Regions from separate parts of the Cellulomonas xiejunii genome, predicted to be linked through region 3. Evidence: riboswitches for the same ligand, from Rfam matches in the RefSeq annotation. Region 3 holds a riboswitch; each other region holds the start of a gene.

The links. A riboswitch is a leader RNA that binds a small molecule or an ion and turns the genes downstream of it on or off. The one in region 3 is predicted to bind S-adenosylmethionine.
Region 1: another riboswitch for S-adenosylmethionine. It lies ahead of NP048_RS17295 (hypothetical protein); the one in region 3 lies ahead of NP048_RS00530 (methylenetetrahydrofolate reductase).
Region 2: another riboswitch for S-adenosylmethionine. It lies ahead of NP048_RS15095 (rhodanese-like domain-containing protein); the one in region 3 lies ahead of NP048_RS00530 (methylenetetrahydrofolate reductase).

What each region holds. Positions count from the first base shown of each region.
Region 1 is NZ_CP101987.1:3,771,193-3,780,492, reverse strand. Features, by position in the region: gene NP048_RS17340 (hypothetical protein) at 1-156, shown strand, start outside; gene NP048_RS17335 (hypothetical protein) at 156-866, shown strand; gene NP048_RS17330 (alpha-mannosidase) at 954-1,223, shown strand; gene NP048_RS17325 (thermonuclease family protein) at 1,260-1,832, opposite strand; gene NP048_RS17320 (hypothetical protein) at 2,019-2,894, opposite strand; gene NP048_RS17315 (DUF6318 family protein) at 2,891-3,427, opposite strand; gene NP048_RS17310 (Fic family protein) at 3,763-4,749, shown strand; gene NP048_RS17305 (hypothetical protein) at 4,821-5,660, opposite strand; gene NP048_RS17300 (DUF6318 family protein) at 5,726-6,322, opposite strand; SAM riboswitch class IV at 6,675-6,784, shown strand; gene NP048_RS17295 (hypothetical protein) at 6,803-7,474, shown strand; gene NP048_RS17290 (Rv0909 family putative TA system antitoxin) at 7,698-7,880, shown strand; gene NP048_RS17285 (NYN domain-containing protein) at 8,417-9,265, opposite strand.
Region 2 is NZ_CP101987.1:3,273,967-3,283,266, reverse strand. Features, by position in the region: gene NP048_RS15120 (hypothetical protein) at 1-531, shown strand, start outside; gene NP048_RS15115 (pyridoxamine 5'-phosphate oxidase family protein) at 637-1,239, shown strand; gene NP048_RS15110 (aldo/keto reductase family protein) at 1,310-2,320, opposite strand; gene NP048_RS15105 (hypothetical protein) at 2,450-2,947, shown strand; gene NP048_RS15100 (O-succinylhomoserine sulfhydrylase) at 2,972-4,228, opposite strand; gene NP048_RS15095 (rhodanese-like domain-containing protein) at 4,225-4,668, opposite strand; SAM riboswitch class I at 4,673-4,770, opposite strand; gene NP048_RS15090 (GNAT family N-acetyltransferase) at 4,871-5,491, shown strand; SAM riboswitch class IV at 5,525-5,638, shown strand; gene NP048_RS15085 (aminotransferase class V-fold PLP-dependent enzyme) at 5,675-7,117, shown strand; gene NP048_RS19360 (GNAT family N-acetyltransferase) at 7,293-8,378, shown strand; gene NP048_RS15070 (pentapeptide repeat-containing protein) at 8,385-8,990, opposite strand; gene NP048_RS15065 (MaoC/PaaZ C-terminal domain-containing protein) at 9,193-9,300, opposite strand, start outside.
Region 3 is NZ_CP101987.1:110,530-119,829, forward strand. Features, by position in the region: gene gcvT (glycine cleavage system aminomethyltransferase GcvT) at 1-643, shown strand, start outside; gene gcvH (glycine cleavage system protein GcvH) at 703-1,074, shown strand; gene NP048_RS00505 (helix-turn-helix domain-containing protein) at 1,388-1,624, shown strand; gene NP048_RS00510 ((deoxy)nucleoside triphosphate pyrophosphohydrolase) at 1,785-2,240, shown strand; gene NP048_RS00515 (Hsp20/alpha crystallin family protein) at 2,396-2,839, shown strand; gene NP048_RS00520 (MalY/PatB family protein) at 2,991-4,145, opposite strand; gene metE (5-methyltetrahydropteroyltriglutamate--homocysteine S-methyltransferase) at 4,274-6,625, opposite strand; gene NP048_RS00530 (methylenetetrahydrofolate reductase) at 6,622-7,719, opposite strand; SAM riboswitch class I at 7,784-7,890, opposite strand; gene NP048_RS00535 (alpha/beta fold hydrolase) at 8,022-8,918, opposite strand; gene NP048_RS00540 (hypothetical protein) at 9,216-9,300, opposite strand, start outside.

The DNA.
Region 1 (9,300 bases), 530 kb from region 3:
CCGAGGGTGCGGGCCGACTCCGTGGTGGAGAACCACACCGCCGCGCACGCGCAGCGCTACGTCGCGACCTACAAGAGCACGTCTACCGCTATGCGGGTCAATGTCGTCGAACAGGGACAAGAAGCCATCAGGGTCGCCGCTGGGACGGAGAGTTGATGCACGAGCCGCACGAGCTCGGCCGGGTCGTGCCGGAGGTCACCCGACCCGTGGTCTTGATGATGGCCGCAGTCGTCACCGTCAGCCTGGCGTCGTGTGCGGCAGAAGAGCCACCTGCGGTGGCCCCGGACCTCGTGTGGAACGGCGCTGAACCCGATGGGCCCCTCGAATCGGACCCATGGGTGAGCACCATCCGTGCCGGACATCTTGCATTCGGGTTGGCGGCGAACGCCGCTGACTTCTCTGACCCGGATCTGACCCGCACGTGGAGGCCAACGGAGGTTGACCAGTTCGTGACAAGGGCTCAGGGGGAGCTCCTGCGCGGCAACGCCAAGGTCTACCTCGGGCCACTTCCCTTCGCGCCGTTGGCGGTCGAGGTGGAAGAGGGGGGGACGTCCGCTCGTGTCGCAGCCTGTATCGACGATTACGACACGTTGCCACGCGAGCCGGCCGATGGCAGTCGGTGGCCCACCCCGTTGATCTACTTCGTGGAGCTCACTGGCGACGGTCAGCGTCGCATCGTGGGTGCCGAGCGGCCCCCCGAACAGTTCGTTCTCCCGGACGGGGCCGAACTGACGCCGGACTACTGCGACGGGGTGCCGATCCCGCGAGCGACCTTCGATCCCCCGCCGGATCTCGAGACGTTGTCGAAGAAGGGGCGGGATGACGTCGTGCCGCCGGCCCCGAGCGACCCTTCGGTGGCGCCGTGAGACCGGCAGAGATCGTCACCCGAGTCCGACCTTCGCAGGCGAGCGGTGCCCACGTGACGGATCCGCCTGACGTAGAAGGGCGAGGTCGTGGCTGATCTGAGGGTCGACGACGCCGCTGTCGCGACGTTCGCCAGCGCGGTTGAGGCTCATGCCGGGCTCGTGGGTGCGGAGTGCGCCGCCACCGGTCAGGCGCTCGGGTCGGGCCTCGTCCAGGACGCGTTGGGGAACGTCTCTCTGGTGCTGACCGTGCTCGATCAGGCGTTGGCTGAGGGGGCGGGTGCGCTTGCGCGTGATGCCCGTTCGAGCGGGCAGGCGTGGAGCTCGGCCGATACCGGAATCGCGATGCGCGCGGTCTGACGTGTGTCCCTCGTGGCGTCAGGCCCACGGGCCGGTTCAGGCGGCGACGTCTCCACCACACGTGGTCGGGGACCACAGCCCCGCCGCGCCCTGAGCCGCCAGCTGCTCGGCGTCGCGGAAGTCGGACTGGTAGGCGTAGGGAGCGGCGAACGTGTACTCGAGTGCGTAACCCTCGGTGAGCATGACGTGGTTGAACAGGCGCCCGTCGGGCAGCCAGACGTAGTCGAGCTCGCGGCCGTACCGGTCGACACGGTCCTGCGTCGGGTCGCCGCGCAGCATGACCGACGTGCCGGCGAGCAGCTGCTCCGCGCGCTGGGCCGCCTCGGGACCGAAGCACTCGACGGGCTGGTCCGGGGCGACGGACTCCGGGGTGTCGATGCCGATCACCCGTACGCGTGTCTCGCCCTCGGGGCGAGCCACGATCAACGTGTCACCGTCGACGACCCGCACGACAGGGAACGGCCCCTCGGCGTCGGCGGGCGGGGTGACGAGGTCGGGGGTGGGTGACCCGGCGGAGACGCTGCCGATGTCTCCGTCGGAGGTGCCCGGGCGGTCGACGTCGGTCAGTGAGGTCGGCTGGCCCAGTGCGAACCACGCGCCGACTGCCATCACGGCGGCCAGCAGCAGCGGTCGTGCGCGGGTCCGGCGCCGGCGAGGGGCGCGTCGGGCCGTCACCGTCGACGTGGCGAACGCCGGGTGCTGGCGTATGGGTGCGTCCGGACGACGGGCCATGCCCTCGTATCGGCGGTGGTCCGGCCCGAGTTGAGCGAATGCTCCCGACGTGCGGCGATCTCGTCAGCAGTCGGGTGGCTTGGGTCTGTCGGTGCAGAGGTCGGCGACGAGGCGGCTGGTGCGTTCTTCGATGGTGAAGGGTGGGGAGGTGGTGGTGGTGATGGCGGTGCCGGTGATGTCGCGCCAGGTGGGGTTGCCGTCGATCTGGTAGCGGCCGGTCCATTCGGCTTGCAGGGTGATGGTGGTGGTGCCGGGGTTCTCGTACTCGTGGAAGACGTCGTGGTCGGGGTAGGGGTGTCCGGGGGAGCGGGTGGTCAGGGTGTGGCCGTCGCCGAAGTCGTAGGTCCAGCGGGTGGGGGTGGCTTCGACGGTGATGCCGTAGCCGAGCAGCTCGGTGCGCAGGGTGACGGGTGTGGGGTCGGTGGTGACGATGGTCTCGATGTTGATCAGGACCCAGCCGCGGTCCGGTTGCAGGGTGAGGGTCGGGGCGGGGATCGGCAGCAGGCGGAAGTCGGCCTCGGTGAGGACGGGTAGCAGGTCGACTCCGCAGCCGCCGGCGTCGATCTGCTGCCAGGGTCCCCAAGCCGCCGCGGGTGTGGTGCGGGCCTGGCGCCACATCGGGAGGACCATGGTGTCGCCGTCTTCGCACTGCTGGATCGCTCCGGCGAGGTCGGCGAGCTCGGGGCAGGTGCCGTCCGCCGAGCCCTTGGTCCAGATCCCGGCGACCTCACGGCACTGCGGGGCGCGTTCGTAGTTGAACAGCCGAAGTTCCGGAGGGAGTGACCGGGTTGCTCGGGCAGCGCGTTCCGCCTCGCGAGCGGCAAAAAACTCGAACTGGCCCTCGCCAGCCTTGCCTGCTGTTCCGAGGTCGTCGCCGGGAACGGCGGCCCCCAGGATCAGCAATGCGGTCAGAGCGAATGAACTGACGCGCTGACTCATCCCGTGGTCTCCACGCCGAGCGCCTCGACCGTCCATCCGCCGTTCCACCGCAGCCCGAAGCGGAGGATGCGCTCCGCCGCGGCTGTCTCAGAGACCACAACGCCGGCCCGGTCGCGGGTGGTGCCGGCACCTTCGGTCAACCGCAGTTCGACCGTGAAGGACTCTCCGCTGACGAGTTCCGTAGGCGTCGCTTCGTGAACTGAGACTGCGTAGCCTTCCGACGTCTTCCCTTCGTCACGGGTGGCGCTCACCTGGTCGACGATCGCGGAGCAGGTCGAGCACTCTGAGCTGGACAGCTCGACCAGCAAGGACGGATCACCCGTCAGCCTCGAGTACGTGTAGAGCTCCATGAAGTAGCGAGACGCCGCCGTCGCGCCGTCGGCATTGGGGGTTGCCATCGCCTCGGGGCGCACCGGAGGCGATGGCGGCTCCGGCGCCGGGCTTGGCGTGGGCGTCGGGCTCGCAGTCGCCGCCGGAGTGGCTGTTGGCGTAGGCGGGGCGTTGCCGCCGTTCGTGCACCCCGCCAGTGCCATCCCCAGTGCCAGCGTCAACGCCAGCAATGAGAGCGCGCGTCGTCCCGTTCCACGTGTGGGCATGTCGGGAAAGTACCGGTTCTGCGCACGGCGAGGTGATGGTCGGCCAGATCTGTGGACACGAGCCGTGGGGCCGCGGTGGAGGTCCTCGCACGAAGTCCTGTCCGCCGACGGGCGCCGGCTCCCCCTCATCCGGATCCGCCAACGTCGTTGCTGCGGTCTCATTGTCCGAAGCCAAGCGTTGCAAACCGCTCGGTTGCAATGGTTTGATTCCAAGGGCCCGACCGTAGCAACTGAGGAGTCTCATGGCCGTCCGTCGTGGTGGACCCGGTCGGATGAGCCGCCAAGCCGTGTATCGCTCCCTCGACGAGGCGATCTCGGAGGTCCGGGACCAGCTCGGGGGCCTGCCGTCGCCCGCAGAGGCCCGCGCCATCTGGGACGAGCTGTGGGTGCACGACGCCCACAACTCGACGGCCCTCGAAGGCAACACGTTGGTGCTGCGTGAGGTCGAGCAGCTCCTTCATGAAGGGCGCGCGGTCGGTGACCGGCAGCTCGCCGAGTACATGGAGGTGAAGGGTTACGCCGATGCCGCACAGTGGGTGTACGCCCAGGCCGTCGTGCCGGACCTTGTCGGCGGCGGTGAGCTGCTGACGCTCACCGACGTGCGGTACGTGCACCGGATGGCGATGACGCCGGTGTGGGACGTCGCGCCGAACCCGGACGCCGGACCTCACGAGGGGCCGGGCAGCTTTCGGCGGCATGACATCCACTCGTTCCCCGGCGGGATGAAGCCACCGTCGCATGCTCTGGTCGAGCCGCGACTGAGGGACTGGCTCGACAGCGTCGAGGCGGTGCGTGCGTCGGCGGCGCACCCGATGGAGGCGATCGCTGCCATCCATGCGGGTTTCGAGCAGGTCCACCCGTTCATCGACGGGAACGGGCGGACCGGGCGGCTGCTGATGAACCTGATCCTGTGCCGTTTGGGGTATGCGCCGGCGATCATCCAGAAGAGGGAGCGCGAGCGTTACCTGCGCGCACTGCGTCAGGCGGATGCCGGTAACTACGGGCCGCTTGCCGAGCAGATCGCCCGTGCGGTGCTGGACAACATCCTGCGCTTCATGGTCCCTGCCCTGGCGGGAGCCGAGCGCCTGGTCCCGCTCGCATCACTCGCGACACCCGAGGTCAGCCACCTGGCCCTGCGCAACGCTGCGCAACGAGGCCGGCTCAAGGCGCAGCGTGCCGAGAACGGGCAGTGGCGCAGCAGTCGAGCATGGGTCGACGAGTACATCGCATCGAAGTACAGGTCCGCAGCGCGCGGCTGAGGCGTGGGGCGTCCTCAGCAGCGTGTCGGCGCCGGGTTCGGGGTTCGATGAAGTCGCATGCTGACGGGCTCTCAGCAGTCGGGTGGCTTGGGTTTGTCGGTGCACAGGTCGGCGACGAGGCGGCTGGTGCGTTCTTCGATGGTGAAGGGTGGGGAGGTGGTGGTGGTGATGGCGGTGCCGGTGATGTCGCGCCAGGTGGGGTTGCCGTCGATCTGGTAGCGGCCGGTCCATTCGGCTTGCAGGGTGATGGTGGTGGTGCCGGGGTTCTCGTACTCGTGGAAGACGTCGTGGTCGGGGTAGGGGTGTCCGGGGGAGCGGGTGGTCAGGGTGTGGCCGTCGCCGAAGTCGTAGGTCCAGCGGGTGGGGGTGGCTTCGACGGTGATGCCGTAGCCGAGCAGCTCGGTGCGCAGGGTGACCGGTGTGGGGTCGGTGGAGGCGATGGTCTCGATGTTGATCAGGACCCAGCCGCGGTCCGGTTGCAGGGTGAGGGTCGGGGCGGGGATCGGCAGCAGGCGGAAGTCGGCCTCGGTCAGGACGGGCAGCAGGTCGACTCCGCAGCCGCCGGCGTCGATCTGCTGCCAGGGTCCCCAAGCCGCCGCGGGTGTGGTGCGGGCCTGGCGCCACATCGGCAGGACCATGGTGTCGCCGTCTTCGCACTGCTGGATCGCTCCGGCGAGGTCGGCGAGCTCGGGGCAGGTGCCGTCCGCCGAGCCCTTGGTCCAGATCCCGGCGACCTCACGGCACTGCGGGGCGCGTTCGTAGCGGAAGAGCTGCAGCTCGGGCGGGATCACCCGGTTCTCGCGAGCGAGCTGCTCGGAGCGATCGACCGCGACGCGTACGACATCCTCCGAGAGCTCGCTGCCGAACCGCGGCTCTCCTTCGGCCGCAGCCGGAATGGCAAGGACTGTCACGAATGGAGTGGTCGCGATGAGGAGAATCGCCGTCCGGCAAGTGATGCTCCGAACATGGCTCTTGATCATGACGCCGGTGCCGCGGCCGGGCCGACCTCGTCGATCGTCCACCCATCGGACCAGGTCATGACAATGTCGATCTCACGGTCCTCTAGAGGGTGGTCCTCGAGGACTCGCCCTTCGGCGTCCAGGTCCACGGACGCATCAATCCGCACGTGAAGGCGTGCGGAGTACCACCGTCCGGCATCCACCTCGGTGCCTGACGCAGCGAGGATCTCCGCGCCCCCAACGTTTCGGTGTCCACGACTATGCAGATCAGTCACGTTCGCCGTGATTCCTGAGCAGAAGCTGCACTCGGGCGATGACAGCGCGTTCCACTCCGCTAGGTCACCAGTCGCGTTGATGTATGGGTACAGCGAGATGAAGTAGCTCGCGGCAGCCGCGGCGCCGTCGGCGCTCGGTGTCGCCATCGCCTCGGGTCGTACTGGTGGGACGGTGACGTCCACCGTTGGTGAGGGCGTCGGCGACAGGGTGGGCGTCGCCGTCGCCGTCACAGGCGGCTGCGACGTGGCGTCGTCCGTGGGGTCGGCATCAGTGGCGCAGCCGGAGGTCGCCAACGCAATGGCAACGACCACGACGGCGACCTGTGCACGCATCTGCATGTCCGGAAGGTACTGGTTCGAAGCGGTTCGGCGGTGAGGTCGTCCCGCATCTGGGGACAACTTCGCCGCGGCGTCGCGATCGGCCGGTCCCGTCGCGTGGTGAGGACGGCCGCTGACGGACCGGACGGAGGGGCGCGATGCCGTGGCGCGACGTGTCGTGCGTCGACTGAGGCCCCGTGCCTCAGGGCGTCGGGCTCTGGTGTCGGTCGGTGACGAGGTTCTCCTGACGCCCGCCCACCAGGAAGGAGCCAGCCAAGCGCGCACGTGCCAGCAGCCAGAGCGGTCGGTCTCCCGCGCCACGCCGATGACGCCGACCACCCCCATGTCAGCCGCGGGTCCTAGGGTGTCTCCCGATCACGAAGCTCGGCCTCAAGCCCTCCGGCTGGCCGACTGGCAACCGCGCAGAGCGCACGGTGCCCCCGGAGGAAGATCCGCCCGTGCCGCCGGTACGGGAAGCTGCTCGACCTGACGGAGTACCCCGTGCTTGATCTGCACCTCGACGACCCCACCCACCTCGCGTGCATCTCCGACGCTCCCGGTCACGTCGTCCAGCCCGACCTCGTCGCCCGCGCCGTCCGGGCTGACGGCACCCCGTGGCGGCTGACGCGGGTCGGTCCGCATCGCATCGAGCTCGTCGGTCCCTCGGGTGAGCGGGCGAGCTGGTGGCTGCACGATTTCAAGCCATTCGTGCAGCACCTCCGTACCGCCGACCCGACGGTGTGGGTGTACGACTTCGGGGTCGTGCGCGTCGGCGGACGGTACGTCGCCGTCACGTCCCGCGAGCACTGGACCCCCTGCGCGCGAGTGACGACGCGTCGGCCGGGCACGCAGGTGGCGTGGCTCGTCGCCATGCTGCAGCCGCGGGCGGACGCCGAGGGCGCTGACCTCGTCCCCCCGCACACGGCCACGCTCTACCACCTCGATCCGCCCTACCAGCTGGGCCGGCTCGCGAACGCCCCGATCGACTGGGTGCTCGTCCTGGCCTACCAGCGCGACGGTCGAGGAATCACGGTGATCTACGAGGCCGACGCGACGGGCCGGCTCGTGTCGCCCTGGGACCTGCCGGGCAGCCACGACGACGGGATCGATCACGTCCGAGCCCTGCAGGGACTCGGTTACGAGATCGCTCTGCCCCCAGCGGGCGACTGCTGACGGCCGCCGACTCGGGAGCGTGACTTCCCGCTGGTCACAGCGACGCGATGTGCCGATCGGGTCGGGCCCTCGGCGGGCGCAGTGCCGCCCCGATCCCGCGGTGCGGGTGCGGGTGTCCAGGGGTCGACGCAGGATGGAACGGCGCCGGGGCCGCCCGGTGCGGCCCGCTCGTCGCCCCGTGCGCCGGGCAGACCTTCCGTAGTGATCGACGAGGGGGACACGCATGGGCATCGACGACCTCAAGGGCAAGGCGTCCGACGCGGCGCAGGGCGAGAAGGGCGAGCAGGGGAGCGACGCGGCCCTGGAGAAGGGGTCCGACGCGGCGTCGTCCGCCACGGGCGGCAAGCACGACGAGCAGCTCGACAAGGCGCAGTCGGCGGCGGACAAGAAGATCGGCGACCAGTGACGACCTCCGTCCGGGCCGGGCGCGGTGCCCGGCCCGGACGGGCGGGGAGCGGCTGAGCAAGGACGTGACGGGCGCGGGCGCGACGGAGACGGAGCCGACGGGGACGGGGGCTGTCCGGCGTCGGCGGGAGGACGACTGAGGAGGTCGGACCCGGTCCACGGCGAGGCGCAGACTCAGTCGCCGTGGGAGGCGCGGGACCGGCGAAGTCCCGTCGCCGCGCTGTGGGCGAGGCGACGGGACTCCGTCGTGGGTGCTACCGCGAGCTCGGTCGCATGCGGTAGGTCCCGTTGCCGTAGCTGACCTTGGCGTAGCCACCGAAGGCGTGGCTCCGGCCGGACGGCTGCTGGAGCCGGGCCGAGCTGACGCTACGCGCAGCAGACTGCCTGGACGTGGAGTACTTGGGCATGTCGATCACCTCCTCTCGATGGGTCGGGTGGGGTGCGGCGCGGGCGCGCCGCCGTCGACGGAAGCACGAGGGGGCACCGGGTTGACCGGCGACGGCGCGCGCTCGGGATCGCGGGCAGGAGCACGCCGGGTCACGCGGTCACGCTCGCGGGGGCCCCAGCCACGGCGGGCCGTGCACTGCAGCGGGCGACCGTCCTCATGGCCGTGATGGCGCGCTCGTGCGCCCGCGTCCGGCGGTGCACCCGGGTGCAGGTGTCCGCGGCGCTGGCGAGCCGGCGCGAGAGCGTCCGGCCGCACCGCGGGTCGGCGTTCTCGGCCGTGACCACCCGGACGGTGAGACCGTGCGCCTTCGCGCGGCGGGCGAGCGGCTCGAAGCAGTGGTCCCCGGAGACGATGACCAGCTCGTCGTAGCGCTTCGCGACACGGTGCAGGTCGATGGCGGCGAGCAGGGCATGGTCGGCACCGTCCGGTGCGTCGGCGCCCACGACCCACCGGATCCCGTCCCCGTGGACGGCGTGCCGGTAGCGGCGCGCGACCTTGCGCGCCGCTCCGACGACGACGTGGTCGCCCTCGGAGATCCGCGCGGCGTGCTCGAGGCGCTGCCAGAGCGCAGCGACCTCGGTGGGTGCGTCCTTCGCGCCGTGCGTGACGTTCTCGATGTCGACGAGGACGTAACGCCGGGTGCCGGCCGGCTCCGTGCGGGGGCTCGGTGCCGACTGCCCGCGCCCGTGGACCGGACGTGCGGTCCGGTCCGGCTGCGTGTCGAGGTGGAACCCGCGGCAGTCCGGGCAGGCGAACGGGCTGATGGTCAGCCTCGACGAGCCCGCGGTCGCACCCTTCGCCCCGTCGCGGGCCTGGTGCCGGTCGCGGTACCGCGCCAGGCCGGTCGCGGGACACACGGGGAGACGGTGTGCTCGGCGCCGGCCGTCGGCACGGTATGCGCTCGTGAGCTCGGAGTCGATGCGTGCGGTGCGTGCCATGGTGCGCTCCTTCGGGTCTGCGTCGGTGAGGTGAT
Region 2 (9,300 bases), 1.0 Mb from region 3:
CCCCTTCTCGCGCTCGCCCGCCCAGCCGGCACCCGCCGTCCGTCGTCCCGTCCTGACGTCTCGCGCGTCGAGGTCGCCACGGACGCGCCGCGCCCTGGTGTCGTCGAGTTCCTGCTCGACGCCGACGCGCTCGACGCCACGAGCGTCGCGCTCGCCGCGGCCCGCGCCGACGTGGTCCGCATCGTCCACTCGGCCGCACTGCCGACCGTGGCGGCCGTCGGTGCCCTCGTCAGCGTCCTCGACGACGAGGTGCGGGCCGTCGGGCGTCACCGCCACGAGGTCAGGTTCGTCCTCGAGGTCGAGACGGTCGTCGCCGCCGACGAGGCCGACGCCGCCAGGCGGCGCACCGCGGTCGCGTACGCCGAGGCCTTCGCAGGGCTGACGTGGGCGCCGTCGTCGACGTGGCTCGTCGCACCGCTCGACCGGATCACCGCCGACGCGGCCGCGCTGGCCGCTCGTACCGGCGTCGACACGGTCGCCCTCGCGCTGGTCGGTGCGTCCCGACGCCACGCGGCCGTGCTCGGCGCCTGACGGCACCGCCGAACCCGTCGCCGCCCCGCGTGCGGGACGTCGGACCCGTGCCTAGCGTGGCCGGGGACGGGCGCCCCCGGGCGCCGCCGACGGACGGAGGACGAGATGACGACCACGCCGCACGCGCAGGACGGACCTTCGCAGCCCGGGTCGACGCAGCCCGGGTCGACGCAGCCCGGTTCCGCGCAGACCACGGCGACGGACGCGCGTCCGGCGCCCGACGAGCCCACGCACGCCGAGGCCCTGGCGAAGGTCCGCGAGCTGCTGGATGAGCACCACCTGGCGATGCTCACGACCCTGGACGCGTCCGGCGCGCTGGTCAGCCGGCCGATGGGCGTGCAGGACGTCGAGTTCGACGGCGACCTGTGGTTCTTCACGACGCTCGACTCGCACAAGGTCGCCGAGATCCGGGCCGGCTCGCCCGCCAATGCCGCGTTCGCGGGGGCGTCGTCGTGGGTGTCGGTGTCCGGGACGGCCGAGGTCGTGCAGGACCAGGCCAAGATCGAGGAGCTGTGGAACCCCGTCGCGGCGGCGTGGTACCCCGACGGCCCGACGACCCCGCAGCTGTGCCTCGTCCGGCTGCGCGCGCAGAGCGTCGAGTACTGGGACAGCCCCGGCGGGCGGCTCGCGACCGTCGTCAGCCTCGTGAAGGCCAAGGTCACCGGCCGCGCGTACGACGGCGGCGAGAACGCGACCGTCGAGCTCTGAGCGCATCACCTGGCACGACGACGCCCCGCACCGGACAGCCGGTGCGGGGCGTCGGACGTGATCGGGACGGTCAGATCAGACGCTTCGGCGGGGATGCCTTGGCGGTCTCGGCGGGGTCCGCCACGACGACGTCGCCGAGGACCTCGTCGATGCGCGTGAGCACCTCGGCGGGCAGCTCGACGCCCGCGGCCTTCGAGTTGTCGAGGACCTGCTCGGGGCGGGACGCGCCGATGATGGCGGCCGACACGTTGTCGTTGGCGAGCACCCACGCGATCGCGAGCTGGGCCATCGTCAGGCCGAGCTCGTCGGCGACCGGCCGCAGGCCCTGGACGCGCTCGAGCACGTCGTCGCGCAGGAACGACTGGATCATCTTCGCGCCGCCCTTGTCGTCGGTCGCACGCGACCCCGCGGGCAGCGGGGCGCCCGGCTGGTACTTGCCGGTCAGGACGCCCTGCGCGATGGGGGACCAGACGATCTGCGAGATGCCGAGCTCACGCGACGTGGGCACGACCTCGGGCTCGATGACCCGCCACAGCATCGAGTACTGCGGCTGGTTGGAGATCAGCTGGACGCCGAGCTCCTTGGCGAGTGCGTGCCCGGCGCGGATCTGGTCCGCGGTCCACTCGCTGACGCCGATGTAGAGGGCCTTGCCCTGGCGGACGACGTCCGCGAACGCCTGCATCGTCTCCTCGAGCGGCGTCTCGTGGTCGTACCGGTGCGCCTGGTACAGGTCGACGTAGTCGGTGCGCAGGCGCCGGAGCGAGCCGTCGATGGACTCGCGGATGTGCTTGCGGGACAGGCCGGTGTCGTTGGGGCCCTTCGGCCCGGTGGGCCAGAAGACCTTGGTGAGGATCTCGAGCGACTCGCGCCGCTCGCCGGCGAGCGCGTCGCCCAGGACCGACTCGGCCACCGTGTTCGCGTACACGTCCGCGGTGTCGAACGTCGTGATGCCGACGTCGAGCGCCGCGCGGACGCACGCGCTGGCGGTGTCGTTCTCGACCTGGGACCCGTGGGTCAGCCAGTTGCCGTAGGTGAGCTCGGAGATCTTGAGGCCGGAGTTGCCGAGGAAGCGGAAGTCCATCTCCCCAGCCTCTCACCCGTTCGGGTGGGGGCACCTGGGCGCCGCCCGCGCCCGTGTGGATCCTCCCGGTTCGTCCCTCTGGTGGACGGGGGTGCCGGTCGCACAGGTCTCTGCGCTACCGTCCCCGCCATGCGATCCCGACGACGTCTCGCAGTGGTCCCGTTCCTGCTCCTCGCGCTCGGTGCGTGCTCCCAGGGCACGACGCCGGAGCCACAGGACGACGCCCCGGACATGGGCGCGCCGACGATCGAGGGCCGAGGTGACACCGAGCTGCCGACGCCGGAGGACCAGCAGGCTGTGCTCGAGGACTCGGGCGATGCGACCTCGGTCGTCACGGCCCTGCTCGCCGCAGGGGCCTCGGAGTCCGGGCAGGTCACCGGTGCGCAGGCCGGGTCGCACGTGCTGCGCGTCGTGTGCACGTCGTCCGACGGTGGGCCCGTGACCGTCACCGTGACCGCGGGCGACAGCGAGCTGACGTCGTACTCGGCGCCGTGCGTGCCGGTGTTCCAGGGCGGCACGACCATGGCCGACAGCGACGCGTTCGAGGTGCCCGCCGGTGACCTCGGCATCAGCGTCACGGCCGCAGCGGAGTCCACGGTCGCGGTCGGGCTGGTCCCGGCCGGCTGACGGCGGCCGACCAGGCCCGACGCGTCAGGCGCCCAGCGTCGCCAGGGCGCGCTCGAGGTCGTCGCGCAGGTCGGCGACGTCCTCGAGGCCGACCGACAGTCGCACGGTCGCCTCACCGATGCCGACGGCGGCACGCCCGGCGGCGCCGAGCCGACGGTGCGTCGTCGTCGCGGGGTGCGTGACGATCGACTTGGCGTCGCCCAGGTTGTTCGAGATGTCGACGACCCGCAGGGTGTCGAGCACGCCGAACGTCGCCTTCTTCGCGACCTCGGGCGTCGCCCCGTCCGGGACGGCGAGGTCGAACGTCACGACCGTGCCGCCACCGGTCTGCTGCGCACGCGCCAGGGCGTGCTGCGGGTGCGACTCCAGGAACGGGTAGCGCACGCGTGCCACGCCGGGATGCTCCTCCAGCCACCGCGCGAGCGTCAGCGCCGACGCCGCCTGGTGCCGGACCCGCAGGCTCAGGGTCTCCAGGCCCTTGAGCAGCACCCAGGCGTTGAACGGCGACAGCGACGGCCCGGTGTTGCGCAGCAGGGTCTGCACCGGGCCCCGCACGTAGTCCGACGACCCGAGGATCGCCCCGCCGAGGACCCGGCCCTGACCGTCGATGTGCTTGGTCGCCGAGTACACGACGACGTCGGCACCGTGGTCGAGCGGGCGGGAGAACACGGGAGTGGCGAACACGTTGTCGACGATGACCTTGGCGCCGGCGGCGTGCGCGAGACGGCTGACGTGCGCGATGTCGACGAGGTCCTGCATCGGGTTGGACGGCGTCTCGAAGAAGACGACGTCCGCGGGCGTGGCGAGCGCCTGCTCCCACTGCTCCGGGACGTGCCCGTCGACGTAGTCGGTGCGCACGCCCCACTTCGCGAGGATCTCGTCGAAGATCACGACCGACGAGCCGAACAGCGCCCGGGCCGCGACGACGCGCGAGCCGGAGCGCACCAGCGCGGCGAGCGACGTGAAGACGGCCGACATGCCCGTCGCGGTCGCGTAGCAGGCCTCCGCGCCCTCGAGCAGGCGCAGCCGCTCCTCGAACGTCGAGACCGTCGGGTTGCCGTACCGCGAGTACAGGAAGCGGTCGACCTCCCCGGCGAAGCCGGCCTCGGCCTGGGCGGCGGTGGGGTAGCTGTACCCCTGCGTGAGGAACACCGCCTCGGACATCTCGCCGAACCCGCTGCGCACGAGCCCGCCGCGCACCGCGAGCGTGTCGGGCCGCAGGGTGGAGCGGTCGACGCGGTGGTCGTCCCAGTCGCCGGGGCCGGGGGGCGGCGTGCTCACGGCTGGACCCACGGCAGGCCGTCGGCCCGCCAGCCGGTGTGGCCGCGGTGGCCGTCCGGCCCGGTCGCGCCCTCGAAGCCGTCCAGGACGTTGTACGCCGGCCCGTAGCCCGCGGCCGTCGCGGCCTGGGCCGCGCCGATGGACCGCTGGCCGGACCGGCACAGGAAGACGACGGGTCGCCCGTCGCCCGGCGTGACGCCCGCGGCCGCGACCTGCTCGACGAACCGCGGGTTCGGCTGCCCCGACGGGTACGACACCCACTCCACGAGCGCCGCCTGGCGCCCCAGCGCGCGCAGGTCCGGGACGCCCACGTACCGCCACTCGGCGTCGGTGCGCACGTCGACGAGCACGGCGTCGTCGCGCTCGGCGAGCAGGTCCCAGGCCTCGGTCGGCGTGATGTCCCCGGCGTAACCGGGGGCGGGGCGCGGCTGCACGCTCATGGTCCTCCCATCGTCTCTGGCGGTAGCACCCTCGGCCACGGTCTCCCGTGCGGGTTGCTGCGGCGTCGTCGAGCCAGATCTCTCGGCCGCTCTGGATGGTCGGGCGAGATGCTACGCCACGTCCCTCGGCGCCCGGCAGGTCGTCTCAGATCGGGTGCGCGACCGTGCGCGTGGTCCCGGGGGCGTGCCAGGGTGGTGGGCGATGGACGCCCCCGACGACCTCCTGCTGCGCCCCGTGACACCGGACGACGTGCCTGCCCTGACGCGTCTCCTGCACGACGCGTACGCCGAGCTCGCGGCGCAGGGGCTGAACTTCACGGGCGCGTCGCAGGACGAGGTGACGACCGCGAGCCGGAGCCTGAGGGTCGGCGCGTCGTGGGTGCTGGCCGAGCCGGGAGGGCGCCTCGTGGGGACGGTCGCGGCGTCGAGCCCTCCGGGCCGGGGGATCAAGGCCCTGACGGACCTCGCGCTGGAGCCGGACCGCGTCTGGCTCAACCAGCTCGCCGTGCACCCGGACGTGCGACGTCGCGGGCTCGCGACCCTGCTGTGGCGGACCGTGCGGGAGTGGTCGCTCGAGCACGGCATGCGCTCGGTGGGTCTCGACACCGCAGTGCCCGCGGTCGCGCTGCGCGACCTGTACCGGAGGTGGGGCTTCGTCGAGGCGGACACCGTGCAGTGGCCGGGCAAGACGTACCGCAGCGTCGTCATGGTGCACGACCTGACCCGGTCGGGTGCCCGCGGCAGCACCGGCGCCGTCGTCGGCGGCCGGCGTGTTCCCGGACGTGAGGTCTCGGATGCTGGACGGGACCCGCATCCGCGTTGACACGCGCGCCCGGTCGCGTCGATCCTCGACGCAGGTCATGAGCGCCAGCGTCAAGCCCCGGCTCGCTGGCCGGCAACCCTCCTCCGCGGTGGGGTGCCCCGGGTGACGACCTGGCCGTGCGCCGTTCGGTGCCGGCAAGCGCGGGACCCCTCGGGTCCCCGGACCGTTCCCGGAGGGGTACCCATGACCACCATCACCGAGCTGCTCTCGTGTGCCGACGAGGTCTCGGGCACCGCGACCTCGGCCCCGGCGGCGCGTCCCTCGGGTGAGCCGCTGCTGCCCGTCGTCGGCGCGTCGACGACCGTGCCCCTGGTCGACGGCACGAGCCGCGCGTACGCCAACCTCGACTGCGCGGCGAGCGCCCCGGCGCTCGAGGCCGTCACGGCACGCATCACCGAGGTGCTCCCGCTCTACGCGTCGGTGCACCGCGGCGCCGGGTACCTGTCCCAGGTCTCGACCGCGCTGTACGAGACGTCGCGGGAGTCGATCGCGCGCTTCGTGGGTGCGCGTCCGGACGACGTCGCGATCATCACGCGCAACACCACCGACTCGCTCAACCTGCTCGCGGGCGTCGTGCCCCCCGGCGGGGCGGTGCTCGTCCTCGACGTCGAGCACCACGCCAACCTGCTGCCGTGGGTGCAGCGCAGCGGCGGCGGCCACGCGGGGACGGGTCGCGTCGCGACGGTGCTGCCGCTGCAGCCGACGGTCGCGGCGACCCTCGACGCGCTGCGGACCGAGCTCGCGCGCCTGCCCTACGCGCTCCTGACCCTCACGGGGGCGTCGAACGTCACGGGGGAGTCGCTGCCGCTCGACCGCGTGGTCGAGATCGCGCACGCCGCGGGTGCGCGCGTCGCGGTCGACGGCGCCCAGCTCGTGCCGCACCGCGGGTTCTCGCTCGCGGACACGGAGGTCGACTACGTCGCGTTCTCCGGCCACAAGACGTACGCACCCTTCGGCGCGGGTGCGCTGGTGGGACGCCGGGACTGGCTCGACACGGGCACGCCGTACCTCGCAGGGGGAGGTGCGGTGCGCGACGTGCGGACCGACCGGACGGTCTGGCAGCCGGCACCGGCACGCCACGAGGCGGGTTCGCCGAACGTCCTGGGGGCCATCGCGCTCGCCCAGGCGTGCGACACGCTCGCCGCGCTGCCGGCCGGTGCGCTCGAGGCGCACGAGCAGGCGCTGCGCACGCGCCTGGTCACCGGTCTGGAGTCGCTCGACGGCGTGCGCGTCGCGCGGATCTGGCCGGACTCGGCCGACCCGGTCGGGGTCGTGACGTTCACCGTGGGCGACCTCAACCCGGGGCTCGTCGCGGCGTACCTGTCGGCCGAGCACGGCATCGGCGTGCGCGACGGCCGGTTCTGCGCGCACCCGCTGCTGGCTCACCTGGGCGCGTCGAACGGTGCCGTGCGCGCGTCGGTCGGCGTCGGGACGACGACCGAGCACGTCGACCGGCTCGTCGACGCGCTCGGCGCGCTCGTGCGGCGCGGGGCGCAGGCCGAGTACGAGGTCGTCGACGGGTGCTGGTCCGTCGTCGACGACACGCGCCCGCTCATCGAGGTCGCGGGCCTGGACCACCTGGCAGCCACCGCGGCGGCCGCCTGCGGCCCTGCCCTCGACGACTGAACCCACTGCTCTACTGCCGCCCTCCCGCCGTCCTGCCCCCCACTCCCACCGGCGAACTCGTCGTTCGGCGGCTTCTCACGGCTCATACGCCGCCGAACCGCAGGTTCGGCAGCGGCGCGTCTCAGCAGGTGGGCGGGCGGACGAATGCGGGATGCTCTCGACCGAGCATGGGCGCGTGCTGCACGAACTCACGCTCGAGGGTCACGGTGTCCGGCTCGCCCCGCTCGCGGTCGAGCACGCCGAGGCGCTGGCGCGATTCGTGGACGACCGCGTGTGGGCGGGCATGACGTCGCCGACACCCCGGGGTGCGGACGGCCTGCGCGACGTCGTCGAGGCCGCGCTGACGACACCCGCGAGGTACGCGTTCGCGGTGCTCGTCGACGGGGAGGTGGTCGGCTCGACGTCGTTCTACGACGTGGACCTGCGGATGGGCCGCCTCGAGGTCGGGCACACGTTCTACGCCCCGCGCGTCTGGGGCACCCACGTGAACCCCGCGTGCAAGCGGTTGCTGATGTCGCAGGCCTTCGAGACGTGGGGCGTCGCGCGCGTCGCCTACCGCGTGGAGGCGCGCAACGCGCGGTCGATCGCGGCTGTCACGAAGCTCGGCGCGCGTCCCGAGGGGCGGCTGCGCGGTCACCGGGTCGCGGCGGACGGCACACGTCAGGACTCGCTGTACTTCTCCGTCCTCGCCGACGAGTGGCCGGACGTCCGGTCGCGGCTCGACGCCCGCCTCGCGGGGCGGGACGTCGCCGACGAGCGCACGTCGGTGCTGCTGATCGGGGGTCGGTCGGGGGTCGGCAAGTCGACCGTGGCGTCGGCCGTCCACGACCTGCTCGTCGCGCGGGACGTGCCGCACGCCGTCGTCGAGGGAGACGTGCTCGACCTCGCGCACCCCGCGCCCTGGGAGCACGGCGTCGCCGCGGCCAACCTCGCGGACGTGTGGCGCCGGTACCGGGCGCTGGGGCACAGGCGGCTGGTCTACACCAACACGGTGTCGGTCCTGGAGGCAGACGCTCTCGCGGCCGCCGTGGGGGACCGCCCGCGCGTGACGTCCGTGCTGCTCACCGCGTCGGACGACACCGCCCGGGAGCGTCTGGGTCGCCGGGAGCACGGTGCGTCGTACGACGCGCACGTGGCCCGCTCCGACGCGGCGGCAGGCCGGCTCGAGGCCGCGGCGGCCGACGCCGTGCACCGGGTGGCGACCGACGACCGCAGTCCGGCGGAGATCGCCGCGGAGGTCGTCGCGCTCGCGGGGTGGTGACGCAGGTCAGTCGTCGACCACCAGGCCGACGTGGTGCGCCAGCAGGGGCGCCAGGTCCAGCAGCTGGTCGCGCGTGACCTTCGCGCCGCCCAGCCCGCCGACGCCCTCCAGCACGTGCAGCCGCGCACCGCGCAGGTCGCACTCGGCGAGGCGGGCCTCGGTCGTGTCGAGGCGGCGCACGTCGCAGTCGACGACCACGAGCCGCTTGACCCGCGCGTGGCTCAGGTCGAGGTCGCCGAGCGTGACGTCCACCAGCCGCAGCTCCTGGACCGTGGACTCGCGCAGGTCGAGGTAGTCGATCTTGCCGCCGGTCACGGTCACACGCGTCCACGTCGAGGCGAACGCGGTGAACGCGCCGACGCGCAGGTCGGTGAGGGTCACGTCGCGCCACGTCGAGGCCGGAGCCCGCAGCGCGCCGGCCCGCACCGCCGTCCACGACGTGTCGAGGACGCGCGCACCGTCGAGCACGACCCCGTCGACGTCGCAGTCGTCCATCTCGCACTCGAGGAACCGCGCGCGCGACGCGTCCCGCCCCGTGAGGTCGAGGCCGTGGAACCGCACGGCGTCGAGGTCGGCGTCGGGTTCGAGGTCGTACGCGTCGCCGGTCAGCATCCCCCGAGCCTGTCACGCCCCACCGACCCACCCGCCCCCCCTCGCGGTGAGAGCGCGATCCAGTCACCCGCGAGGGGTGCTGGATTGCTCTCTCACCGCGAGAGGGTGATCCAGTTGCGGGTGGGGGTGTGCTGGATTGCTCTCTCACCGCGAGAGGGTGATCCAGTTGCGGGTGGGGGTGTGCTGGATTGCACTCTCGCGCTCAGGGTGCGGGCGGGTCAGGGGTGGGGGGAGGGGGCAGCCTGCGGACCTTGCCCGAGAGGTGGAGGCGGCCCGTGCGGGGGTGCCAGACCGTGAACTCGTGCCCGTC
Region 3 (9,300 bases):
CGTGAGCCCTGCGACGCTGCGCTACTACGCGTGCCTGCCGATGCAGTTCGAGGGGGCTCCGGTGCTGGTCGCGCGCACCGGTTACACGGGCGAGGACGGCTTCGAGTTCTTCGTCGACGCGGCGGGCGCACCGGCCCTGTGGCGTGCCCTGCTCGCCGCCGGTGCCGACCACGGGATCGTCCCCGCGGGCCTGTCGGCGCGCGACTCGCTGCGCCTGGAGGCCGGCATGCCGCTGTACGGCAACGAGCTGGACCGCACGACGACGCCGCACGACGCGGGCCTGGGGCGTGTCGTCAAGCTCGACAAGGTCGACGCCGACGGCGCGCCCCTGCCGTTCGTCGGGCGCGATGCGCTCGCCGCGCGGGCGCACTCGGCACCCGCGCGCGTCCTCGTGGGGCTGCAGGGTCTGGGGCGTCGCGCCGCGCGGCACGGGTACGACGTGCTCGCGTCCACGCAGCCCGACGCGCCGGTCGTCGGCACGGTCACGTCCGGTGCGCCGTCGCCCACGCTCGGGTACCCCGTGGCGATGGCGTACGTGACGCCGGAGATGAGCGCCGAGGGGGCCGAGCTCGCGGTCGACGTGCGCGGACGGCGTGAACCCGTGCGCGTGGTGCCCCTTCCCTTCTACCGTCGTCCTCGGTGACGGTCCGCCGCACCCGGTCCGCCCGCACGCCCGCACCACCCGACCCGACAGGAGCCCTCATGGCCGCCGAGCTGCCCACGACGCTGGAGTACACCGCCGAGCACGAGTGGGTCGACGCGTCGTCGCCCGTCACGGTCGGCATCACGGCGGTCGCCGCCGACGCCCTGGGCGACATCGTCTTCGTCGAGCTGCCGAGTGTGGGCTCCACGATCGAGGCGGGCGCCGTCATCGGGGAGATCGAGTCGACCAAGTCGGTCTCCGAGCTGTTCTCGCCCGTCTCCGGGACCGTCGTCGAGGTCAACGGCGCGGTCGTCGACGACCCCTCGCTGGTCAACGCGGACCCTTACGGCGAGGGGTGGCTGCTGCGCGTCGACGTCACGTCCACGGGCCCTCTCCTGTCGGCCGAGGAGTACGCAGCGCTCAACCCGTGAGCCGTTCGTGGGTGATGGCACCTACCGGTTGGGCCGGGTGGGTGAGTGCTGGACAGTTGTCCATGCGTCCGGGTGCTTGCCCGAACGGGTGATGTGACGCACAGTGCTGGTGACGGCGTTCCGACCGCGATGTATCAGAGGGCTCGGACCGGCGTCATGACAGGTGCAGCGATCGGCACCGCGGGGGGGAACTCACGGTGATTCAGAGAAACCGGCGAAAGTCGCGTCATACCCACGACGCGCGCCGCTCTCATCCGGTACGCAGCCCACGCGAGCCCGGAGAGACCGGACCCGCCGCCCACCGGAGGACATCATGAGCATGCTGGACACCGCCTTGAACCCGCACCTGCTGGGGGCTCACTCCCTCACCCGACGCGAGCGGGTCGTGCTGGCCGAGCTGACCGAGGACGTCACGCTCGAGGAGATCGCCACGCGGCTGTTCGTCACCCGCAACACCGTCAAGTCGCAGGTGCGCAGCGTCTACCGCAAGATCGGCGCCTCCACGCGTGCCGAGGCGGTCGCGTGGGCCGAGGCCAACGGCATCCGCTGACGCGTCACCGCCCCACGGAGGGGCGGGAGGGATCCCTCCGTACCCGTACCACCAGCACGCGCGTCCCGCCCGGCCGGACCTCCCCGGCTGAGCACACGACGCGAACGGCCGATCACATCGTCGTGATCCGGCTGTGACAGAGGACTGGCAGACTCGGTGCATGACTCCTGTGCTCGTCGTGGCAGCGGCCGTGGTCGACGATCTCGACGACCCGCAGCTCCTGCTCGCGGCGCGGCGGGCGACGCCCGCCAGCCTCGCGGGGCGCTGGGAGTTCCCCGGGGGCAAGGTCGAGGCAGGTGAGACGCCCGAAGAGGCGCTGCACCGGGAGCTGCGTGAGGAGCTCGGTGTGCGCGTGGGGCTCGGTGTCGAGCTCCTCGGCCCGGACGACGGCGCGTGGGTCCTGTCCGACCAGTACGTCATGCGGCTGTGGTTCGCCGAGGTGCTGGAGGGTGGGCCCGAGCCGCTCGTCGAGCACGACGAGCTGCGCTGGCTGCCCGCGGGCCAGTGGCTCGACGTGCCGTGGCTCGATGCCGACGTGCGGATCGTCGAGGGCCTGGTCGACTTCGTCGCGGGCTTCGCGCGCGAGGACCGGCGCTCCATGGGCCGCTCCGCCTGACGCTTGTTCGCTCTGGGCGAAATATCGACATCTTCCACTTGGCACTCTCCGCGCGAGAGTGCTAACTGTTGACGTGTAGCCAACCGGCGGCAGAGGCCGCCGGCACAGCACCGGGAGCCGGGAGGACCGGACCCACGTCGAGGAGGTGATGGGTGATGGCTACTCGTTTCGACCCGTTCCGTGAGATGGACCGCGTGCTTGCGCAGGTCCTCGCGTCCGACCGCGCGTCGGCGACGATGCCGATGGACCTGTACCGCGACGGTGACCACTACGTCCTGCACGTCGACCTGCCGGGCGCCGACCCGGGCACCATCGACGTGAACGTGGACGACCGCACCCTGACCATCCGGGCGCAGCGCACGCCGCGCACCGAGAGCGACGTGCAGTGGCTCGCCAAGGAGCGGCCCGTCGGCACCTACGCCCGCCAGCTGACCGTCGGCCGCGGCCTCGCGCTCGACCGCATCAACGCGACGTACGACGACGGCGTCCTCACGCTGACCATCCCGGTGGCGGAGGAGGCCAAGCCGCGTCGCATCGAGGTCCAGCACGGTGCCGCACAGGCTTCGATCGCAGCACCCGAGCCGGCGTCGGCGGACTGACACGCCCCTCCGACAAGCACTGGATCGCACTCTCACGCCCCCAGGAGGGGCGTGAGAGTGCGATCCAGTCGCTGTGCGCCGCCGCCTGCCCCCCCGGAGGGGCGTGAGAGTGCGATCCACTCGCTGTGCGCCGCCGCTCAGGACTGTCGCGTCAGGCGCGAGCGGCGAGCGTCGTCACCAGACGGTCCAGGGCGTCGGCGAGGATCTCCGGTGACGTCGCCAGGTTGAGCCGGACGTGACCGGCGCCCTCGTCACCGAACGTCGGGCCAGGGTTCACCGCCAGCCGACCGCGGTGCAGCAGGAGTCGCGCGGGGTCCGTGCCGCTGCCGGCGACGGCCGGCGTGTCGCGGACGTCGAGCCACGCGAAGTACGTCGCCTCCGGCCGCCGCCACCGTGCGCTCGGCAGCCGTTCGGTCAGCGCGTCGTCCACCATCTGCTGGTGCCGCCGGATGCTCGCGCGCACGTCGGCGAGCCAGGCGTGGCCGTGACGGTACGCGGCCTGGTGCGCGATCGACGCGACGTGGCTGACGCCGTGACCGACGATCTCCGGCAGGTGCGTGAGGTCGTCGGCGGCAGGACCAGGGACGGCGACGGCGGTCTTGAGGCCTGCCAGGTTGAACGCCTTGGACGCCGAGTGCAGCGCGATGGCGTCGGGGATCACCGTCGTGGTGGGGACGAACGCCTCGTCGCCGACGAAGAGCGGTGCGTGGATCTCGTCGGCGACGACGCGGACGCCGTGCCGGGTGGCGAGGTCCCCGACGGCGCGCAGCTCGTCCGCGGTGTGCAGCGTCCCGGTCGGGTTGTGGGGGTGGCACAGCAGGTAGGCGCGGGCGCCGGCGAACGCGCGGTCGAGCGCGTCGAGGTCGAGCCGGCCCGCAGGGGTGAGCGGTGCGGTGACGACGCGACGCCCGGCGTGCTCCAGGAAGGACCGGAACGGCGGGTACACGGGCGGGTTGATGACGACCGCGTCGCCCGGCGCCGAGACCAGACGGATCACCTCGACCGCGCCGAGCATGACGTCCGGGACCAGCCGCGTGCGGTCCACCGGGACGTCCCACCCGTGGTGCCGGGAGGCGAAGTCGGCGAACGCCTCCGCGTAGGCCGTGCCGCGCGGACTCGCAGGCCCGGCCTCGTACCCGGTGTCACCGCTGAGCAGCGCGCCGTGGACGGCGGACACGACCGCGTCGAGCGGACGCACGTCCATCTCGGCGACGAACGCCGGCAGCACGTCCTGCGGGTAGGTGTGCCACTTCAGGGAGGTGCGCCGTCGCAGCTCGGCGACCGGGACGTCGAACGGGGAACCCATGCCGTGCAGGGTAGACGGCGCGGGCCCCGGTGACCGGGCCGGCAGGGTGCCGTCGCTGGTGGCACGACGAGGCCCCGGCCGCCGCGGGTGCGGCGGCCGGGGCCTCGAGGTGTCGGCCGTCCGGGGCGTCAGAGGGACGCGCGGACCGTCCGGGTCGCCTGGACCAGGTGCTCGAGCGAGGGCGTGACCTCCTCGTAGCGGCGGGTCTTGAGGCCGCAGTCCGGGTTCACCCAGAGCTGGTCGACGTCGATGGTGCGGACCGCCTCGGTGAGCAGCTCGGTGACCTCGTCCTGCGACGGGACGCGCGGCGAGTGGATGTCGTAGACGCCGGGCCCGACGGCACGGGGGTACCCGGCCGCGGCGATGTCGCCGAGGATCTCCATCTTCGAGCGGGCCGCCTCGATGCTCGTCACGTCGGCGTCGAGACCGTCGATCGCCTCCATGATCTCGCCGAACTCCGAGTAGCACAGGTGCGTGTGGATCTGCGTCTCGGGGCGCACGCCGGCCGTCGACAGGCGGAACGAGCTGACCGACCAGTCGAGGTACGCGGCGTGGTCCTTCTCGCGCAGCGGCAGCAGCTCACGGATCGCGGGCTCATCGACCTGGACGATCCCGATGCCCGCCGCCTCGAGGTCGGCGATCTCGTCGCGCAGCGCGAGGGCGACCTGGTTCGCGGTGTCGCCGAGCGGCTGGTCGTCGCGGACGAACGACCACGCGAGGATCGTGACCGGGCCCGTGAGCATGCCCTTCATCGGCTTCGACGTGAGCGACTGCGCGTACTGCGCCCACGCGACCGTGATGGGCGCCGGGCGGGACACGTCGCCCCACAGGATCGACGGGCGCGTGCAGCGCGAGCCGTACGACTGCACCCAGCCGTTCTGCGTCACGGAGAAGCCGTCGAGGTTCTCGGCGAAGTACTGGACCATGTCGTTGCGCTCGGGCTCGCCGTGCACGAGGACGTCGAGACCGATCCGCTCCTGCAGCTCGACGACGCGGCGGACCTCCGCCTTCATCTCGTCCTCGTACTGCTCGGCCGTGAGCTCGCCCTTGCCGAAGGCGGCGCGCGCCTTGCGGATCTCCGGCGTCTGCGGGAACGACCCGATGGTCGTCGTGGGCAGCGCCGGGAGGTTCAGGCGTGCGGCCTGCGCGGCCTTGCGCTCGGCGAACGGGCCGCGGCGGAACTGCTCGTCGGTCAGCGCGGCGACGCGCTCGCGGACCTCGGGGCGGACGACGCCCGGGGCGGTGGCGCGCGAGTTCACGGCGTCCGACGCGGCGAGGAGCTGCTCGTGGATCGCCTCGCGGCCCTCGGTCAGGCCCTCGGCGAGCGTGGCGACCTCGCGGACCTTCTCGTCGGCGAACGCGAGCCACTGCACGAGCGCGCGGTCGAGCGCGGGCTCGTCCTCGAGCGTGTGCGGCACGTGGAACAGCGACGTCGACGTGCCGACCGTGACGGCCGCGGCGCCGAGGTTCTCGAGCTGCTCGAGGATCGCGAGCTTCTTGTCGAGGTCCGCGCGCCAGATGTTGTGGCCGTCGACGACCCCGCCGACGAGCGTCTTGCCCGCGAGACCCGTGACGGGGACCGTCGGGGCGTCGCCGCGGACGAGGTCGAGCGCGAGGCCCTCGACGTCGGTGGCCGCGACCACGGGCAGCGCCGAGCCGAGGTCGCCGTACGAGGCAGCGAGCAGGATCGCCGGACGCTGCGGGCGCGCGAGCTCGGTCGCGAGCACCCGGTACGCGCGGGTCGTCGCCTCGGCCAGCACGTCGGCGGACACCCCGACGGAGTCGGAGACCAGCGCGGGCTCGTCGATCTGCACCCACGTGGCGCCGGCTGCGGCGAGCTCGGTGAGCAGCCGCACGTAGACGGGCAGGATGTCGTCGAGGCGGTCGATCGGGGAGAACCCGGCGGGCGCGTCCTCGGTCGGCTTGGCCAGCGCCAGGTACGTTACCGGGCCGACGACGACGGGCCGCGTGAGCACGCCGTCGGCGAGCGCCTCGGTGAACTCCGCGACGGGGCGGTCGGACGCGTACCGGAACTGCGTGTCCGGGCCGATCTCGGGCACCAGGTAGTGGTAGTTGGTGTCGAACCACTTGGTCATCTCGAGCGGCAGGTCGTCACCACGGCCACGGGCCACGGTGGAGTACCCGGCCAGGTCGAGACGGCCGTCCGCGTCCTGCAGGTCCGCGAAGCGGGCGGGGACGGCGCCGACGAGCGCGGTGGCGTCCAGCACGTGGTCGTAGAAGGAGAACGCGCTGGGGATCGCGGGGGCGTCGGTCGCCAGACCCAGCTCGGCGAGGCGCGTGCGCGTGCGACGACGCAGGTCGGCGGCGACGGCCTCGACCTCGTCCGCGGACGTGCGGCCGGCCCAGAACGCCTCGAGGGCCTTCTTGAGCTCGCGGCGCGGGCCGATGCGCGGGTAGCCGAGGACGGAGCCGGCGGGGAAGGCCGGGGTCGCCGGCTGGGCGGGCGTGGTGTCGGTCATGACAGGTTTCCTCGCGGTGTCGTCGTGGAGGCGTCGGCGGGGTGGCCGTCCGGCGCGGTGAGGTCGGGAGTGGTGACGGCGTCGGGGGCGGTGACCGTGCAGCGACGGCCGCCGATGAGGTCGGCGCCGTCGAGGAGGTCGAGCGCCGCCTCGTGCTTGTTGTACGTGTAGACGTGGACGCCGGGCGCGCCGCCGTCCAGGACCCCGTTGACGAGGTCGACACCCGCGCGGGTGCCGCGGCGGTGGCGCTCGACCGGGTCGTCGGTGGACCCGAGCAGGTCGAACAGCCGGCGGGGGACGGGCACGCCCGTGAGCTCCTGCAGGCGCAGCAGCCGGGCGGGGTCGGTGGTCGGGATGATGCCCGGCACGATCGGGATGGTGACGCCGGCGGCGCGCGCCTCGGCGACGAGCCCGAGGTACGCCTCGGCCTCGTAGAACACCTGGGTGATCGCGAAGTCGGCGCCGGCGCGCTGCTTGGCGAGCAGGGCCTGGACGTCCTGGGCGCGGGTGCCGCCGGTGGCGTGGTTGCCGCGGGGGAACGCGGCGACGGCCACCGACAGCGGGCGGACCCGGGCGCGGACGGCCTGCGCGGCGCTGCGGCCGCACCGGCGGCTCTCGATGTCGCGCAGCAGCTCGACGAGCTCGGCGGCGGTGTGCACGCCGTCGGGGTGCGGGCGCCAGTCGGGCTCGCCGGCGGGCGGGTCGCCACGCAGCGCGAGGAACGAGCGCACGCCCTCGTCGAGGAACTCCTCGACGATCGCCGTCACCTCTTCGCGCGAGGTCCCCACGCAGGTCAGGTGGGCGATCGGGGTGAGGGAGGTCTCGCGCAGCAGGCGGCGGACCATCGCCCGCGTGGTCTGGCGGGTCTTGCCGGCCGCGCCGTACGTGACGGAGACGAAGTCGGGCTCGACGGTCTCGAGCTCACGCACGGTCGACCACAGGCGGGGTGCCGCGTCGGGGTTGCGCGGGGGGAACAGCTCGAAGGAGACGGTCGGACGGTCCAGTGCGCCCGCCTGCTCCGCGCGTCGCCGCGCGGTGCGCGAGTGCTGGGGTGCGGTGACCGTCTCGGTCTTGATCTCGACCACGGTGCTCATCGCGCCGTGGGCGGGGTCATCGGGCGGGTGCTGCCGCACGAGGGGTCGGTGGCACGGGGGCGCACGTTCATCGTCACTCCATCGTTCCTGGCGGAAGCACCCACACCCTCGCGAGGAGGGGGGTTGCTGCGGCGTCGTCGAGCCAGGTCTCTCAGCCGCTCTGGATGGTCGTGCGAGAGCATAACGGGTCGGTCTGTGCACCCGAACGGGGCGGTCGGTGCGTGAGACGCCGGCCAGCGGCTCGCCGACCGGTCACGAGTGTGCGGCGCGGCGCAGACCACCTGGACTGTCCCACCGCGGCGTCACCCCGCGGGATCGACGCGGTCCCAGAACGACCGAAGGCGCAGGGCCAGTTCCGCCGGAACCTGCATCGGCAGGGAGTGCGTCGTGCCCGGCCACACGTCCACGACCGCGTTCGGCAGGGTTCGTGCTCGCGTCGCCGCCCTCTCGCCTCCGGCCAGGGAGCGGCGACCGGCGATGGCGACGTAGACGGGCTGTGTGAGCCTGCCGAGCTGTTCGCGCGAGAGGGGACGTGGGGTGGGCAGGTCGCTCTGGAAGTGCTCGACCGCGGCGGAGATCATCTCGCCGATCGGCGTCCGGGCCCTCACCTCGTCGACCTCCACCCCACCGAGCGCGGCCAGGGCGTGCTCTCGCCAGCTGCTCGGGCCAGGCACGAGGGAGAGCGTCGCCCACACGAAGGTGGACGGCGGGGGCCAGCGCAGGACGAAGGCGGGCTCGAGCAGGCCGATGCTCGCCACACGGCTGGGGAAGCGCAGCGCGTGGGCCGCGGTCGTCGCCGCGCCGAACGAGTGGCCCAGTGTGTGGACGACGCCGACTCCGAGCCCGTCCAGGGTCTCCTCGACCCAGGTCGCCTGATCGCCGGCCGTGGACAGCGGTACGGACTGCTCCGACAGCCCCGCGTCCCCGAGGGCATCCACCGCGAAGACGGTCCTCTCCGATCGAAGCAGGTCGGGGAGGTTGTCCCCCCACATGGGCACGCCGGCGCTGCGGCCCGGGAGCAGGACGACGGGGACGGACGTGTCGCGTACCCCCTCCCAGCGGAACCCACGGACGCAGCCGAACGACGTGCCCACCTCGAACCCGTCGGTGGGTGGTGGCAGCGCCGCCATCGCAGCCTCGTACGCGCGCACGTACGCTGCGCGGGCGTCGGCGCTACGGAAGTGTCCGATCGTCCTCATGGCTCCTGCCCGTTGGCCGGCGACGCATCAGGTAGGCGCCGAAGACGACGAGCCAGACCACCCACAGCACCGGGCGGCCGAGACCGGCCGGGCCAACGGCGTCACGATCGTCGACCCACGCGTACGCCGAGCGTGGCTGCGGTCAGGAGCGCGAAGCCTGCCACGACGTCGAGCGTCGCATGCCACGAGGGCAGGAGCCAGCTGATCCACCTGCTGGGGGAGGGCCGATCAGTGTCGCGGCCAGGAACGTCCGTTGATCGTGAACAGGGCGGCGTGCCGACCCCGCGCCGCGACGTGTCAGCGGCGCCGGCGGTGCAGGCGCGACGTCGTCTCGCGCGAGGTGCGCTGGTGGGGCAGGCCGAACCACGACGACGTCGGCGCA